2 regions of the Sporacetigenium mesophilum DSM 16796 genome follow, and region 2 is predicted to be linked to the other one. Evidence: a T-box and tRNA genes for the amino acid it is inferred to sense, from the RefSeq annotation. Region 2 holds a T-box; the other holds one or more tRNA genes.
What was found. The T-box of region 2 lies ahead of metG (methionine--tRNA ligase). A T-box ahead of a tRNA ligase gene usually reads a tRNA of that ligase, here a tRNA-Met.
Positions count from the first base shown of each region.

Region 1: it has a tRNA-Met gene. The T-box ahead of metG (methionine--tRNA ligase) is inferred to sense a tRNA for this amino acid. The anticodon was not compared.

Region 1 covers NZ_JCANUR010000003.1:111,021-119,657, forward strand. Annotated here, with positions in the region: gene BS62_RS04700 (ASKHA domain-containing protein) at 1-221, opposite strand, end outside; gene BS62_RS04705 (corrinoid protein) at 214-897, opposite strand; gene BS62_RS04710 (uroporphyrinogen decarboxylase family protein) at 930-2,000, opposite strand; gene BS62_RS04715 (uroporphyrinogen decarboxylase family protein) at 2,033-2,902, opposite strand; gene BS62_RS04720 (MFS transporter) at 3,191-4,330, opposite strand; gene BS62_RS04725 (FMN-binding protein) at 4,688-5,536, shown strand; gene BS62_RS04730 (pentapeptide repeat-containing protein) at 5,589-6,245, opposite strand; tRNA gene BS62_RS04735 (tRNA-Met) at 6,439-6,514, opposite strand; gene BS62_RS04740 (PAS domain-containing protein) at 6,657-7,943, shown strand; gene BS62_RS04745 (hypothetical protein) at 7,984-8,241, opposite strand; gene BS62_RS04750 (LysE family translocator) at 8,278-8,637, opposite strand, start outside.
Region 2 covers NZ_JCANUR010000005.1:60,444-69,080, reverse strand. Annotated here, with positions in the region: gene BS62_RS06305 (TatD family hydrolase) at 1-498, opposite strand, end outside; gene metG (methionine--tRNA ligase) at 509-2,446, opposite strand; T-box leader at 2,494-2,715, opposite strand; gene BS62_RS06295 (hypothetical protein) at 2,780-2,968, opposite strand; gene BS62_RS06290 (spore maturation protein) at 3,064-3,588, opposite strand; gene BS62_RS06285 (nucleoside recognition domain-containing protein) at 3,588-4,142, opposite strand; gene BS62_RS06280 (nicotinate phosphoribosyltransferase) at 4,302-5,732, shown strand; gene BS62_RS06275 (Lrp/AsnC family transcriptional regulator) at 5,748-6,176, shown strand; gene BS62_RS06270 (oxaloacetate decarboxylase subunit alpha) at 6,231-7,664, opposite strand; gene BS62_RS06265 (pyridoxal phosphate-dependent aminotransferase) at 7,688-8,637, opposite strand, start outside.

The sequences.
Region 1 (8,637 bases), on a different contig from region 2:
ATACCACTGTTAATTTCTTCTTTTTTTAAAAGTTTTTCTTCCGTTTCTGATATAGGTGGTAATTTTCCTTCTAATAGTCTAATTTTACATTTCCCACAAGATCCCCTTCCATTACAGGGATTATCAACAAAGCAGTCATTTTCTAATAAAAGTTGCAGTAAGTTTTTGTTAGGTTCATATTCAAAGATTTTATTTTGATCCTTAATAGAAATCTTAGGCACTAACTTCATCTTCTTTTTCTATATCTATATTAAGTAACTTCTTTGCTAATTTAACTGCCTCAACTGCATTTGGAGCATAACCATCTGCATAAATCTTATCAGCAAATTTCTTTGATATTGGTCCTCCACCTACAATAACTTTAACTTGTTCTCTTATACCAGCTTCTTTTAATAAATCTACAACTGTTCCCATTCCACCCATTGTTGTTGTCATTAATGTTGACAAACATATAAGAGAAGCATTAACCTCTTTAGCCTTATCAACGAAATTTTGTAATGGAACATCTCTTCCTAAGTCAAACATTTCAAATCCAGCTGTTTCTAACATAATTTTAACTAAGTTCTTTCCTATATCATGAGTATCTCCTTCTACAACACCAATTACAGCCTTTGGTTTTGCTGCATTTGCTTCCTCTGAAGACAGATGAGGTCTTAAAACATTTAAACCTTCATACATTGCATCTGAACATAATAATACATCTGTAACAATATATTCTTCTTCCTCATATAACTCACTTGCACGGTTCATACCATCTACAAGGCCTTCCATTATACCATCAAATGCTGGATATCCCGCTTCTATATATTCATTACTAGTTTCAATTACATCTTCTTCTTCCATTTCTACAACACTATCTGATAACTTTTTTAATAGTTCTTCTTTTGAAATTGACATTTTGGTTACCTCCATTTTTAATTAACTATATTTTATAAGAAGTTTTTCGGATCTAATGGCCATTGTCCATATTTTCTAGCAGATGCCATAAATTGATCAATATTTTCTAAAGGAACACTTCCTGAAAGATCACAACCTGATGCTAAAATGTATCCACAAGGACTGTCATAAGCCTTTTGAATACAAGTTTTTACAGCTAAATCTACGTCATCGGTATTTCCTAAAATTAACACCTCTACTGGATCTACATTTCCAAGAATTGGAACCTTATTTCCTGCTACATTTTTTGTATGTACTAAGTCAACTCTATTATCTACGCTAAGCATATCACACCCTGATGTCACCATATCTCCTACAATTGAAGTTGTATCTCCACAAATGTGATAGCAAACCATTCCTTTTGCATCGTGAATATCTGCCATTAATTCTTTAGTGTATGGTAAAACAAACTCTAAATATTGTTTTCTATGAAGAATTGTTCCTGATGCAATTGGGTCACAGAAAAGTATAAGACAACCTGCTTTTATAAACTCTCTATATATCGTTTTTAATGCATCAGTACAGAATCTCATTAATTCATGCACTTTTTCAGGGTTCTTTCTAGTTGCTCTTAATAAATTTTCCGTTGGATAAATACTTGAAGCAGCAGTGAAAGGTCCAGTTATTAAAACTCCTGTTGGAACCTCATGTCCTAATTTTTCAACTAATATCTTTGCAGCATCAACATGCATTTTAAATTCTTTGTCATTTTCTATTGTAAGTTTTGATGCATCTAATTTATCTACATCATTTATATCATCTAAAACATGTTTATTAATTGCTGGTGTTTGGTCCTCTGGATCACTCATTTCACTTCCAAGAGCTGCCCCTACCCCATGTAGTCCATATTCAACAATCAATAAGTCATTACCAAATCTTTCATAACAAGCAATTTGTGCATTTGCTTCATTTAAAGCGCTACTTCTTTTTTCTTTGTGAGTTATTCCAAGTGCTTGGCCAGACATAGAGCAAGTTACTGGTATAGCTAACATTCTGTCCATTGGTTGTCCTGTCATAAATGCACCAAGTCTTTCATTTGGTGTCATCTTATCGTGTTTGTGCATATAATTCCCTCCATATATGATAATTTTAATAATTAAAATAAGTTAATTGTTTTTATTACTTTATCTTTTAGCTCAAAATCTTTATTTTTGACGCACATTTGTCCAACAAATTTCGCTTGTCCAATTATCTTTGCACAGGCTTTTGAATATTTCATAGATTCTCCTAGGTTAATGTCTCTCCATTCACCTTTATCTGTTCCCAACAGTGCAAATGTAGTTTTTGGACAAAGTAACACAATTGTTTCATCACTTAAAATTTCTTCTACTCTTTTTAATAATGGATAAGTAAACATTTCTACAACTTGTTCTGAAAATTTAGGTCCTAATATATTTAATCCTCCAGAAGAATCTCCATAGCTAATCATATTAACTCCTGCCTTTTGAGCTTCTTCAATAAAACGTAGTATTTCATTTTGAAATTTATCAAAAATATCTTTCATAATATCTGGATTTTTTCTAAATGTTTTAAATATATGGCGTGGATCAATTAAAACATTCATAATTGTAAAAGGTCCTGAAATATATAAAACAACGTCTTCTCCATTTTCACGTAGATGCTTACATGCTTTTAAAACTTCTGATATACGTCCACTTGAATAATCTATTTGAGGTAAGTTTAGTATTTCTTGGGCAGATGTACAAATATAATCCTTTGCTCTTGGGCCTATGTTCTCATCTCCAAAGTTAATAATTCCACCCATTGCTTCTCCTTCAACAGTATGGCAAAATGGTAATTCACAGAAAGTTGCGTTATCGTATTTTTTTAATTCTTGAGCAAGCAAAGCCATACTATCCCAGTGTTTATAAGCTTTAGGAAATTGCAAATCGATATTTTGTGTTATTTCTTTATTAATTCCTGCCGAATTATCGTATGTACAATTAAAGTCAATGATTTTACCCATGCTTATCCCTCCTACATAATAACTAAATCATTCAATATTATCTTGTATTTCTACTTATATGTTAAATTTTTAATTTATATTTACAAACTTAGGAAATCGTCAGTTTTCAAAATATTTAGTCGATATTCCTCGAATTAATTATATCATTATTGATTATGGCCGTATAATTGATATTTCCTATTAACAGTCATCCAACTATAGACTATCCTTATGATAGAAAAGTAACAATTTAGGTTTTGGTCAAGAAATTACAAAAAGGTTGTATCTAAAAAGATACAACCTTTTTGGCTATCTACAACTTCTTCTTTTATATAATAACAACAATATATATGCACAAACACACATAACCACACAAGTAATAAATGCTGATGATATAGAAATATCTGCTGTCTTTCCAATTATAATATTTGACCCTGCCCCAGCTAAGCTTCCAAACATAGAAAATATTGATAAAAGGGTGGCCCTATCATAAGTAGTTATACTTTTATTTTCTATGTTTAAAACTATAGGTGCAATTATAGCTGCACTGCCAAAGATAATTATTATTGAAAGTATAGTCAATGTAGCAGTAGATGTAAAAACCAATACTGTGCAACATATAGCAATGACAATATATAAAGTTTCAATACTTCTGTTATGGCCTAATTTAGAGCTTATTTTATAAGCTTTAATAGACATTAATCTAACTACTTGCATAACAACATTTAATATTCCAAAGTATTTAATATCAATTCCACTTCTTAAATACTGTAATTGATTTAAAAATACTCCTACTACTTGAACTACTTCATTTATTAAAGCAAAAGAAATTACCAATACTATAATACTTTTGTTTTTAAGAGCAGTTAGCAAACTTTGCTTAAATTTAGGTCTTTCTTCTTGTTGTACATTCACATCTTTAATAAATAAAGTTAATATAGCTGCCAATGCATAAGGTATAATTGTATAGAATGCAGTGCTATCCATTGAATTCTTAACAATTATCCCATACATAACTGAAGCAATTAGATAACCTCCAGTTGAAAATGCACTATATGCACCAAATATTTTTTCACTTTCCTCTTTCTTTATTGATGAATATATTAAAGCAATATCACACCCTGAAATTCCTGCTAAAGATAATGATAGTAGTACTCTTTCTAAAAAGAACATTTCAAAAGAATTCGCTTTATAAAAAATTATTTTTGAGATGAACAATATAAAATTAGAAATAATAAGTGTTTTCTTATATCCAAACTTATCTGCAAACCATCCCCATGGTATTTCAAAAATAATCAATAATATCCATGATATAGATTCTATTAAAAACATATCAGACAAAGATAAGTTTCTATTTTGCCTGTACAACGTAGCTATAGGTCCATAAAAAACAAACCCCTGTAGAAATACAATAATATACATTAAGTAAACGTTGACCTTTTTATTCACTTTTAATACACCCCCAAAATTACATGACAAAAAAACCTTCCTAAAGGTTATTTTTTAATACTTTGTAAATTTGTTTTGTATTAAATTGGTCTGTACATTCACTTTTCTCCTTATTATTTTGTTTATATTAATAATTTTACTATATTTTTATATAATTATGCTTATTTTTTATCACATGCAACCACATTGAATCCTGTATATTACTGCAATATTTTTATTAAATACTTTAATAATTAAAATTTATTACTAATTTTTTACATTTTTTGTTATTTATTAGACATTTTCGTTGACACAGGTATTGCCATACCATATAATGTAATTAAGTTATTAATAAACAGTTTTAAGGGGGAAATACAAATGAAAAAATTATTATCATTAGGTTTAACGAGTTTAATGGCTGTAACATTACTTAGTGGATGTACATCAACTCAGGAAACAACAGAAACAGAAACAGCAGCACCAGTAGTTGAATTAAAAGACGGTAAATATCATGCAGAGTATGATAGAAAAGACGTTAGAAGCTGGATAGCATTTGTTGATGTTACTGTTAAAGATGGTAAAATAACAGAAGCATACTACGATTATACAAATGAGAAAAAAGAAATGAGAACAGAATCTCAAGGGTACATTGATGGCTTTAAAGGAGCTAATGGTTTTACACCAAGAGAAGGTTTTGATAAATTAGGAGCTAACTTAATTAAAACTCAAGATGCAGCAAAAGTTGATGTTGTAACTGGAGCTACACATTCATCTAGAAACTTTAATGAACTAGCAGCAGCTGCAATAGAGAAAGCGAAAACTGGAGATACTACAGCGGCAATAGTACCTCTTTATGAAGATGGAACATATAAAGTTGAAGCAGATGATTTCGATGATAAAGGTTGGAAGCCTTTTGTAGAACTTGAAATAAAAGATCATAAAATAGCAGTTGCAAATTTTGATTACATAAATAAAGATGGTAAATTAAAATCTGAAGATGCAGAATATAAAACTAAGATGGAAGCAGTTGCAAAAACTTATCCAGAAAAATATACTGCTGAATTAGAAAAACAATTAGTAGAAAAACAACTTATAGGTGATGTCGATGTTGTAACTGGTGCTACTCACTCTGTTGAAAACTTCAAAGCATTAGTTGAATATGCTTTAGATGATTTAGCTGAAATAGGTAAAACTGGTACTGCTGCTATGAGCATGACTGAAGAGTAAGAAAAAATATAATACTACAATAAAATCCCCGACATTTCTGTCGGGGATTCTTTTATAAAAGACCTTCTGATTGATACTTATTTATAAGTTTAATAATATAACTTAATGTACAGAAATCTTTATCTACATTTTCCTTAACAAGATTTAATCCTCTTATTAAAGTTTTCTCATTGAAATTTTCTAGTAATATCATCATACTTATAGGGCTAACTTCCCCGCTCTTTGTATCTAATACCCTTGCTGCTTTTACATATTCATTAGTCATTGCAGCTTTAGCAGCATTTTCAAGTTCTTCACTAACTTCTAATTTTGGCATTTCCTCAAATATTTTTACATCTGCATTTGATAAGTCTAAGTTAACTGCTTTAGATGTATCTGTAGATACAAATATGACATTTTTGAATTCTGCTCCTCTAAAATCTACCCCTTCTAAATTTGCACTGTCAAATACTACATTTTCAAATTTAGCATTTCTAAATTTACTTCTTTTCAAATTTGTCGCGACAAACTCAGCAGAGTCAAATGTACATTCATGAAAATCACATGATTTAAATTGAGCGCCTCTTAAGCTTGCAAAATTAAAGTTTGAACTTGAAAAATCACAATTGTAACAATTACTTCTTCTTAAATCTTTATACATAAAATTCTTATTCGTCTTTTTTATGTTGTTATAGTTAAAATTATCAATTACCTTTTTCTTTATAGTCATAATTACCTCCATTAAAAATATGTTTTATTTTAGTTTGCTATATTCTTATTTTTATTAAACACTATCTAATAAAAAATTCGCTACGCTCATGTCGCCAACGACCTTGAAAAACAGGTCCGTAGCTCAAGTTTAGCAGTTGGAAATTAAAAAACTCTCATATCAAAAGATATAAGAGTTTGGTTTTATACTTTATTGGTTGCGGAGGCAGGACTCGAACCTACGACCTTCGGGTTATGAGCCCGACGAGCTGCCAACTGCTCCACTCCGCGATATTGTTTTGTTTCTTTCCCTAAGTAATATACTAACACACATATTAATTAATAGCAAATTTATATTTAAATACACTAATTAGTTTAAATTTCATATTATATATTAATAAAATTTAATAGTTGATTAAGGAGAGAATGTTATATGTGGAAAGAATGTATTTGTGGTAAGGATTGTAATTCCTATCTCGAGTCTTTCTTTAATTCAATAAGTGAAGGGGTTGCCTTTCATAAAATAGTTTATAATGAGAATGGCCACCCTATCGACTATAAATTTTTAGCAACAAACAATGCTTTTACAGACATCACTGGATTGACTCGAGAAGATATTATTGGAAAAATGGTGTCAGATTTTACACCTGATTTAAATCCATTTTTAATTAATACTTATGAAAAAATCTTATTATCAGGAATATCTGTTAGTTTCGAAATTTATAACGAAGAATTGGATAAGCATTTTAGAGTTTACACATTTGGTTCAACAAATGATAATTTTACAGCTTTATTTGCTGATATAACTGATTTAAAGAAAACTAACGAACTTATGAAAAAACACCAACTTTTATTTGATAATGCACAAGATATTATTTTTTATGCAGACACTAATGGCAACATAATAGATGCTAATATGAGTGCAATATTAAAATACGGTTATTCTTTAAGTGAATTAACTAAGCTAAATGTTCTAGATTTAAGACACAATTCAACTACTAACCTATTTCAACAACAAATGAAAGAAGCTGATAAAAACGGCCTTACATTTGAAGGTACACATGTAAAGAAAGATGGAAGCAGCTTTCCTGTTGAAGTTAGCGTTAAAAGTGTACTAGTTGATGATAAAAGATTGAGAATTCACATTGTAAGGGATATATCTGAAAGAAAAACTGCTGAAGAAAAAATACTTTATCTTGCAAATTATGACTCACTTACTGGAATACCAAATAGAAGTTATCTTATGAAACATCTAAATTTAATATTAGAAAATGCTCGTAGAGGAAACTTCAAATTTGCGTTAATGTTATTTGATATGGATAAGTTCAAAAGAATAAACGACGTATATGGCCATGCTGTTGGAGATATAGTTCTTAAAGAAATTGCCCAAGTTGTTCAAAGCACCATTAGCGAAGTGGATTTTGTTGCAAGGCTTGGTGGAGATGAATTTGTAATAATTCAACCTTATATTGAAGATTATGAAGATTCTTCTATTCTTGCTCAAAAGATTATAGAAAAGCTTAAGACCCCATTAAAGGTAGACGAGGCCGAGTTAACTATAGCTTTAAGTATAGGTATATCTATTTATCCAAATGATTCATGTGATATTGAAACACTTATTACTTATTCTGATAAAGCTATGTATATTGCAAAGCAAACGTCTGGAAGTACTTTTGAATTTTATTCAAATATTAAGGATTTTAGATATTTTTATTATTAATAATAAAGGTTGTATCAAAATTTGATACAACCTTTATTAATTAATAATTCTTTTTTGGTCTTAAGTCTGACTGACTTAAGTGTTTTTTTATAATGTATGAAGTTCCATCTTTTTTATATTCAGCTTCATAAGAATATCCGTATTTATCAATTTCATAATAATCTAATATCTTTACAGAATCTCCTGCTCTTAAAGATATAGTTTTTGTGTTAGTATCACTACCATCTATATGGGCTTTAAGTCTTCTACTTTTTGCTAAATAAGCAGTATCATTTACATCAAATTCTCTTTTTATCATTGAAATCTCCTTAAGAATATGTTAATATAGTCTATTTTATCCATTATAAACGTTATTGATTCCAAAAGCAACTAATACCAATCCAACAATTATATTTAATATATTAATGAATATTGAATCTAAAAAATTATTAATAAAGCTTCCCAAAATTGAAATAAGTGTTAAGAATAATACAGTTGACAACACTGCTCCAAGTCCAAATAAATACATATTCTTTTTATCCATATTTTCTTGGGAGATCTTCGTAGAAAAAACCCCTGCCCAAAACAGTATTGTCAATGGATTTGATATAGTTAATAGCATTGTTTTTAAAAATACATTTTCTCCACTTTGATTTGATGCAAAATTCAAACTGGGTAGGATTTTAATTCCAAAAGATCCTACAATATTACTTAA
Region 2 (8,637 bases):
ATATTCTCTTGCTAAATCTACATTTCCACTATAACAGTGAAGTACACACCCTATATCTTTAGATCTACTATTTTTTATTATATCCATAGTATCTTGATGTGCATCTCTATCATGTACTATTATTGGAAGTTTTAATTCATTAGCAAGTTCTATTTGTCTTTCAAACCATTTTCTTTGTAAGTCCCTAGGAGAATTATCATAGTAATAATCAAGTCCTATTTCTCCTATAGCTACAACCTTTTTATTTGATATTGCAAGGTCCCTAAGTGTATCTATAATTTCTTCACTCATATCTTCTACATCATGTGGGTGTACCCCAACAGCAGCATAAATAAAATCGTATTCATTAGCTAACTTTACACTATTTATAGATGTAGGTATATCTGCACCGGGATTTAATACATACTTTATTTTTTCTTCTTTTAGTTTATTTATTAAATCTTCTCTATCTTCATCAAATCTAGAATTGTCTAGATGTGCATGTGAGTCAAATAACATTTTATCACTCCTAGCTTACAATACTTCCGTCTTTTATTCCTTGAACTTCTGCTACTGCTAAGTTATTGTCATCAGATGCAGCAAGTAACATACCTTGTGACTCTACACCTCTTAGTTTTACAGGCTTTAAGTTACATACAACTATAACTTGTTTTCCTACCATCTCTTCTGGTTTGTAGTATTTAGCTATACCAGAAACTATTTGTCTTTCTTCACTTCCTACTTTTACTTTAAATACTAATAACTTATCTGCCTTTGGATGTTTTTCAGCACTTAATACTTTTCCTACTCTAAGTTCTACTTTGTCAAAGTCATCTATAGTTATTTCTTCTTTGTGAGTTAATGGTTCTTCTTTAACTTCATCCTTTGGAGCAAATAATTCTTCTAAGGCTTTAACTTCTTCTTCTATATCTAATCTTGGGAATAATACTTCACCTTTAGATACTTTAGTATTTTCTTTTATTAGACCAAATCTATCAGTGCTTTCCCAACTAGTTAAATCTTCAATTCCTTCTATCCCAAGTTGTTTGTATATCTTATTAGCAGTATCTTTCATTATTGGATTTACAAGAGTAGCTATTATTCTTATAGATTCACATAAGTTGTATAATACAGCATCTAACTCGCCTTTTTTAGATTCATCTTTAGCTAGTGCCCATGGCATAGTTTGATCTATATATTTGTTAGTTCTTCTAACTGCTCTCCATACTTCTTCTAATGCATCATTGAATTGAAGTTTGTTCATTTCAGATTCAAAGTTTTCTCTTGAAGATAAAACTTGAGTTTTAAGTTCAACATCAACATCAGTAGACTCTGTAGACATAGGTATCATTCCATTGTTATATTTTTCTACCATTGCAACAGTTCTACTTACTAAGTTACCTAAATCATTTGCCAAATCTGAGTTTATTCTACTTACGAAGTTTCTATGAGTGTAACTTCCATCTTGCCCAAATGCGAATTCTTTAAGTAAGAAATATTTAAGAGCATCTATTCCATATCTATTTATTAGTGGCTCTGGATAAACTATATTTCCTTTAGATTTACTCATCTTATCATCAGCAAATAATATCCATCCATGACCGTATATTTGCTTAGGTGTCTCTTCTCCTAATGCCATAAGTATAGCAGGCCATATTATACTGTGGAATCTAACTATCTCTTTACCTACTATATGAACTTCTGCTGGCCAGAATTTTTTGTAATCACTGTCATCTTCACTCATATATCCAAGTGCAGTTATGTAGTTACATACAGCATCAAACCATACATATATAACGTGTCTTTCATCAAAAGGAACTTTTATACCCCAGTCAAAAGTAGTTCTTGATACACATAAGTCTTCGAGACCTCTGTCTAAGAAGTTACTTATCATTTCATTTTTTCTAGCTTCTGGGAAACAGAAATTAGGATTGTCTATAAATAACTTTTTAAGTTTATCTTGATACTTAGATAATTTGAAGAAATATGCTTCTTCCTTTGCTATATAAGTTTCTCTTCCACAATCAGGACATTTTTTATCTTCTGATAACTGAGATTCTGTCCAAAAACTTTCACATGGAGTACAATACCATCCTTTGTATTCTCCTTTGTATATATCCCCTTGCTCATATAACTTTGCAAATATTTTTTGAACAACTACCTTATGTCTTTCTTCAGTTGTTCTTATAAAATCATCATACGATATGTCCATTGTATCCCATAATTCTTTTATATTTTTTACCATTCCATCTAAGTAGTCTATTTCTTTTAAGCCCTTTTCCTTAGCAGTCTTTTGTATTTTTTCTCCATGTTCATCTGTTCCTGTTAAAAACTTTACTTCATATCCACTAAAACGCTTGAATCTAGCTATAGCATCTGCTGCAACAGTTGTATAAGTGTGTCCTATATGTAGATTGCCACTTGGATAATATATAGGTGTTGTTACATAATAAGTTGGTTTTTGCATTATTTTTCCTCCTCAGTTTTTTTGTACAAAAAAACGCCCCTATATAATATAGGGGCGAGTTTATTCGCGGTACCACCCTAGTTATCTAAAAATTAGATATCTCTGTAGACTATAACGCATCTAACCGTTTCATCTTAAAAACATAATTTATGTTGTTCGGATGAAAAGCTCAGAGGCCATCTTCAATAAAACTCTTAACGCTAGCTTTCACCTTTACTAGCTCTCTGTAGATAAAAATTTTTATTTACTCTTCTCTTCTTAGCTTTATCTTATAATTATTGCCAATATTTTTAAATTAAATTCTATATAATATTCTTCTTACTGTCAAGTATATTATTTAGAAACTCTTTTGCTCATAGTTTTGTTTGTTGTTTTAGGTAAATCTAAATCTATATCTTGAAGAACTTCGTTTGAATATTCAACTCCCATGTTTTTTACTTGAGGATCTGCTACCATTTCTTTTAAAATAAACGCATTTTCGTATTGATTTCTTTTGTGACTTTTCATTTTATCAGATTTCATGATATCACTCCTTTATTAGTATTTACTTATCTTTAGTTTTTACAAAGTATAGGAGTTAATATTCATGTAGTATTATTTTACAAATTTTAATATATTTAAGCAAAAATTACGTAACATATAAATACAGATGCCAAAACACCTGCTATATGGCTAAGCATAGCACAAGTCAAAGTGTGCCTAGTGTGTTTTATTTTTAGACTTCCATAATATATTGCCATAGTATAAAAAATAGTTTCTGATGCTCCTACTATAGTTGCTCCCATTTTTTCTACTATAGAATTTATTCCCACTCTAGATACAAGTTCTGTATACATGGCAAGTGCACCACTTCCAGATAATGGTTTTACAAGTATCAATCCTATTAATTCTTTAGGTATACTAAATAATTTAGCTATAGGTGAGAATAATAATTCTAGAACGTATAATCCTTGGCCATTTTTAAATACTCCAATAGCTAAGAATATACCTATTATAGCAGGTGCTATTTTGTATGTAGTTTTTATACCATCAAGTGCTCCTTTTACAAAACTATCATATATGTCTACTTTTTGCATTTTACCATATACAATTATTATAAGTATTATAAGAGGAACTAATAAGTTAGATAATATATCTATCATTATTTAACCCTCCTCTGTAGCAACTTGCAAGTAACTATACCTATTATTGTGGATATTGTAGTTGCAAATAAAGTACTCATTATTATTTCATTAGGATTTGTTGCTCCATTATCAAATCTAAGCTTTAACATTGTAAAAGGTATTATTTGAATTGATGATATATTTATTACCAAAAACATAATCATATCATTGCTTGCAGTATCCTTTTTAGGATTTAAAGTTTGTAATTCTTCCATGGCTTTGAGACCAAATGCAGTTGCTCCATTTCCTGCACCTAAAATATTTAAAGCCATATTCATAAGCATATAGGACATTGCTTTATGACCTTTTGGTATAGATGGAAATAGCCTTTTTAGAGGTTTGTATAAGGATTTTCCTAGCTTATCTATTAGTCCAGAATCCTTAGCTATATTCATTATTCCCATCCATAAGGCCATTATTCCTATTAAGCTTATAGTGAACTCTACGCCTCTTGAGGCTTCACTTATAATAGTTGTGTTTAGGCTTGGAAGTTTATTACATAAAATACTTCCTACTATACCTATACTCATCATATAAAACCAAATTTTAGCTATAATAATCCCCCCTTAACTAAATTTTATGATTTTAAGTTAAGGGTTTATACTTGAAACTTGATTAATATTGTGTTTTTATAATATTATGGGTTTTTCTAATTTTTTTACTATATTCATAATAGGATAAGGAGAATAGACATGCGAAATTTAACACTTCTCACAGATTTATATCAGCTTACAATGATGAATGGCTACTTTGAAAACGATGTCCACCAGGATATAGTTGTATTTGATATGTTTTTTAGAAAAAATGCATGTAAAGGTGGATATACAATAGTCTGTGGTATAGAACAGTTTGTAGATTATGTAAATAACCTGCATTTTTCTGATGAAGAGATAAAATATCTAAAAAGTTTAAACTTATTTTCTGATAGATTTTTAAAGCTTTTAAAAGAATTTAAATTTACAGGAGATATATATGCAGTTGAAGAAGGAAGCATAATGTTTCCAAATGAACCTATAGTTACAGTAAAGGCTCCTTTATATCAAGCACAATTAATAGAGACAGCTTTATTGAATATTGTAAACTTCCAATCTCTTATAGCAACTAAAGCCTCTAGAGTGTGTTCTGCTGCACAAGGAGACACTGTATTAGAGTTTGGTTCAAGACGTGCTCAAGGACCTGATGCTAGTCTTTATGGAGCTAGAGCAGCTGTTATAGGTGGTTGTAATGGTACTTCTAATGTTTTAGCAGGTCAAATGTTTGGTGTTCCTATATCTGGAACTCATGCTCATAGTTGGGTACAAAAATTTGATGAGGAACTTGAAGCTTTTAAAGCATATGCTGAAGTTTATCCTGATAAATGTTTGTTATTAGTAGATACTTATGATGTACTAAATAGTGGAGTTCCAAATGCAATAACTGTATTTAAAGATCTAGTAGAAAAAGGACATAAGCCACTTGGTATAAGATTGGATTCTGGAGATTTAGCATACTTATCTAAGGAAGCATACAAAATGCTTAATAAAGCAGGGTTTGGAGATTTATCTATAACTGCATCAAATGATTTAGACGAACATGCTATTACAACTCTTAAACTTGCAGGTGCTAAGATAAACGCTTGGGGTGTTGGTACCAAACTTATAACATCTAGTGATTCACCATCTTTAGGAGGAGTTTATAAAATTGTTGCATCTTATGATAATGGAGAATTTGAACCAAAAATAAAAGTATCTGAAGATCCTGAAAAAATAACTAACCCAGGATATAAAAAAGTTGTTAGAATATATAATAAGCAAGGAAAAGCTGAAGCCGATTTAATATTATTACATGATGAAAATATAGATACATCTACATCTATTGAACTTTTCCATCCTGTATATACATGGAAAACTAAGACATTTGAAGATTATACTATAAAGGAAATGTTAAAGCCTTTATTTATAAATGGTGATTGTAAGCATATTAAAAAACCTGTTATGGAAATAAGAAAATTTGTACAAAAAGAGCTAGATACTTTATGGAGTGAGTATAGAAGAATATCTTCTCCTCAAATATATAAAGTCGACTTGTCTAATAAGCTTTGGAAGTTAAAGCAAGATATGCTAGATTCCAAGAAACAAAAATAGAAAGGAGGCATTCTAATGGATGTTACAGATTATAAGATAATAGAAATGCTTCAAACTGATGGTAGAATATCAATGAAAGACTTAGGGAAAATAGTAGGTCTTACTTCTCCTGCTGTTTCTGAGAGAGTAAAAAGATTAGAAGAATCAGGAATAATAACTGGATATAAAGCCATAGTAAATCCAGAGAAATTAAATAAAATAATAAAAGCTTTTATAACTGTAGGCTTACCTGGAGATAAGTATAAAGAGTTTTTAGAATTAGCTCAAAATAAAAATAGCATTATTGAGTGCCATCATATAACAGGAGAAGACTGCCTAGTCTTAAAGGTTATAGTTAAAAATATGGACGAACTAGAAAGACTAATTGACGATATAAAAGCCTTAGGTAGAACTAAAACATCAGTTATATTGTCCACTCCTATAGAGACAAAACCAATATTATAGTATAAAAAAAGTTCCCGTTTGGGAACTTTTTTGTTTACATGAGAGTATCGAATTTTATTGGATTAAATCTAAATAGTATTCTATAAATTCATCTATTTCATCATCGTCATCATCTTCAACTTTTGAAGTTTCCACTATTCCTTGTTCTTTTTTTAGCCTATTTTCAAAGAAGGTTTTAGCTACTTGTGGGAATAGTACGTATGAAAGTACATCTTCTTCACTTCTAGCTAAATCTCCTATTTCATTTTTTGTTTTATCGTATTCTGGCTTTAATAAATCAGCTGGCCTTACTGTAACTATATCTTCATTTCCTATTATTTTATTCTTAATTTCTTCTTTAACAGGATATAGTGGCTTACCATATAAACCTCTTACATAATCTTTTATTTCCTTTGGAACTAACTTATATCTTTCTCCCATTAATACGTTAAATAAAGATTGAGTACCTACCATCTGACTCATAGGAGTAACAAGTGGTGGATATCCTAAATCTTCTCTAACCTTTGGAACTTCTCTCAAAACATCTTCATACTTTTCTACTGCATTTTGTTGTTTTAATTGAGATAATAAGTTAGATAGCATACCTCCTGGAACTCTGTAATTAAGTGTTTGAGGCTCTGTAAGCAATACCTTAGTGTCTAGTGTACCAGCTTTCATATATTTATCTCTTATAGGCTTAAAGTACTCAGCAACCTCTGTAAGTGCACCCATATTAAGCTCTGGGTTTCTATCCATTTCACTAAATGTTACAGCCAATGATTCTGTTGGAGGCTGAGATGTACCACCTGAAAATGGAGATATAGCTGTGTCTATTATATCAACTCCAGCTTCAACAGCTTTCATATATATCATATCAGCTATACCACTTGTACAATGAGTATGTACCTCTATTGGAAGCTTAGTTGTTTCTTTTATTTTTTTAACTAATTCATATGCATTATATGGAGTTAATACCCCAGCCATATCTTTTATACATATAGAATCAGCCCCCATGTTCTCCATTGATTTTATTAATTCTAAGTAATAATCAGTAGTATGAACAGGGCTTGTGGTATATGATATTGCACATTGGCAATGGGCATTTTCTTTTTTTATAGTTTTTATTGATGTTTCTAAATTTCTTATATCGTTTAACGCATCAAATATTCTTATTATATCTATACCATTTTCTATAGATTTTCTTATAAATCTTTCAACTATGTCATCTGGATAATTTCTATAACCTAAAAGATTTTGACCTCTAAGAAGCATTTGTAATTTAGTATCTTTTACATTAGCTCTTATTTGTCTTAACCTTTCCCAAGGATCTTCGTTTAAAAATCTTAAGCAAGCATCAAATGTAGCTCCGCCCCACATCTCTAATGCGTGATATCCTACCTTATCCATAGTTTCTAGTATGGGAATTATCTCATCAGTTTTAAGTCTTGTAGCTATAAGAGATTGGTGTCCATCTCTTAAAACTGTCTCTGTAAACTTAACCTTATTCATAAAATTCATCCCTTCTTAGTTTACTATCCTTGAATTGCTTTTTCTATTCTATTTAAACCTTCTTTTATGTTTTCTAAAGATGTAGCATAAGAAAGTCTTATATAATTATCATTTCCAAATCCAATTCCTGGAACTACTGCTACTTTAGCATGTTCTAATAAGTAATCAGCAAAATCAATAGAAGTATTTATATTATACCCATTTAATTTCATGCCTAACAACTTGCTTATATTAACCATTACATAAAATGCACCTTGTGGTCTTAGACAAGATAAATTTTGTATTGAATTTATTTTATCTACCATAAACTCTCTTCTTTCCTTAAATGCACTTATCATCTCATTAATAGGCTCTTGTGACCCTTTTAATGCTGCTATTGTAGCGTATTGAGCTATTGTGTTTGGGTTAGATGTTGCATGACTTTGGAAGTTACCCATAACCTTAGCTAACTCTTTATTAGATGCTGTATATCCTATTCTCCATCCTGTCATAGCATATGCCTTTGCTACTCCATTTACTACTATTGTTAAGTTTTTGATTTCTTCTCCTAATGAAGCTATACTTACATGTTCTCCTTCATATAATAACTTTTCATATATTTCATCAGATATAACATATATATTATTTTCTACTGCTATTTTTGCTATTTCTTCTAAGTCTTCTTTTTTGTAAGCTGTTCCCGTTGGATTGTTTGGGCTATTTAATATTATAGCCTTAGTATTTTCATTTACAGCTTTTCTTAATTCATCTATTGAATATTTAAATTCGTTTTCTTCTGGGCATTCTACAAATACTGGAGTTGCATCTGCTAATTTAACTAATTCTGGATAACTTACCCAATAAGGATTTGGAACTATAACTTCATCTCCTTCATTACATATAGCTGCCAATATATTATATAATGAGTGTTTTGCTCCATTTGATACAACTATTTGATCTATTGTATAATCTAAGTTATTGTCTTCTTTAAGTT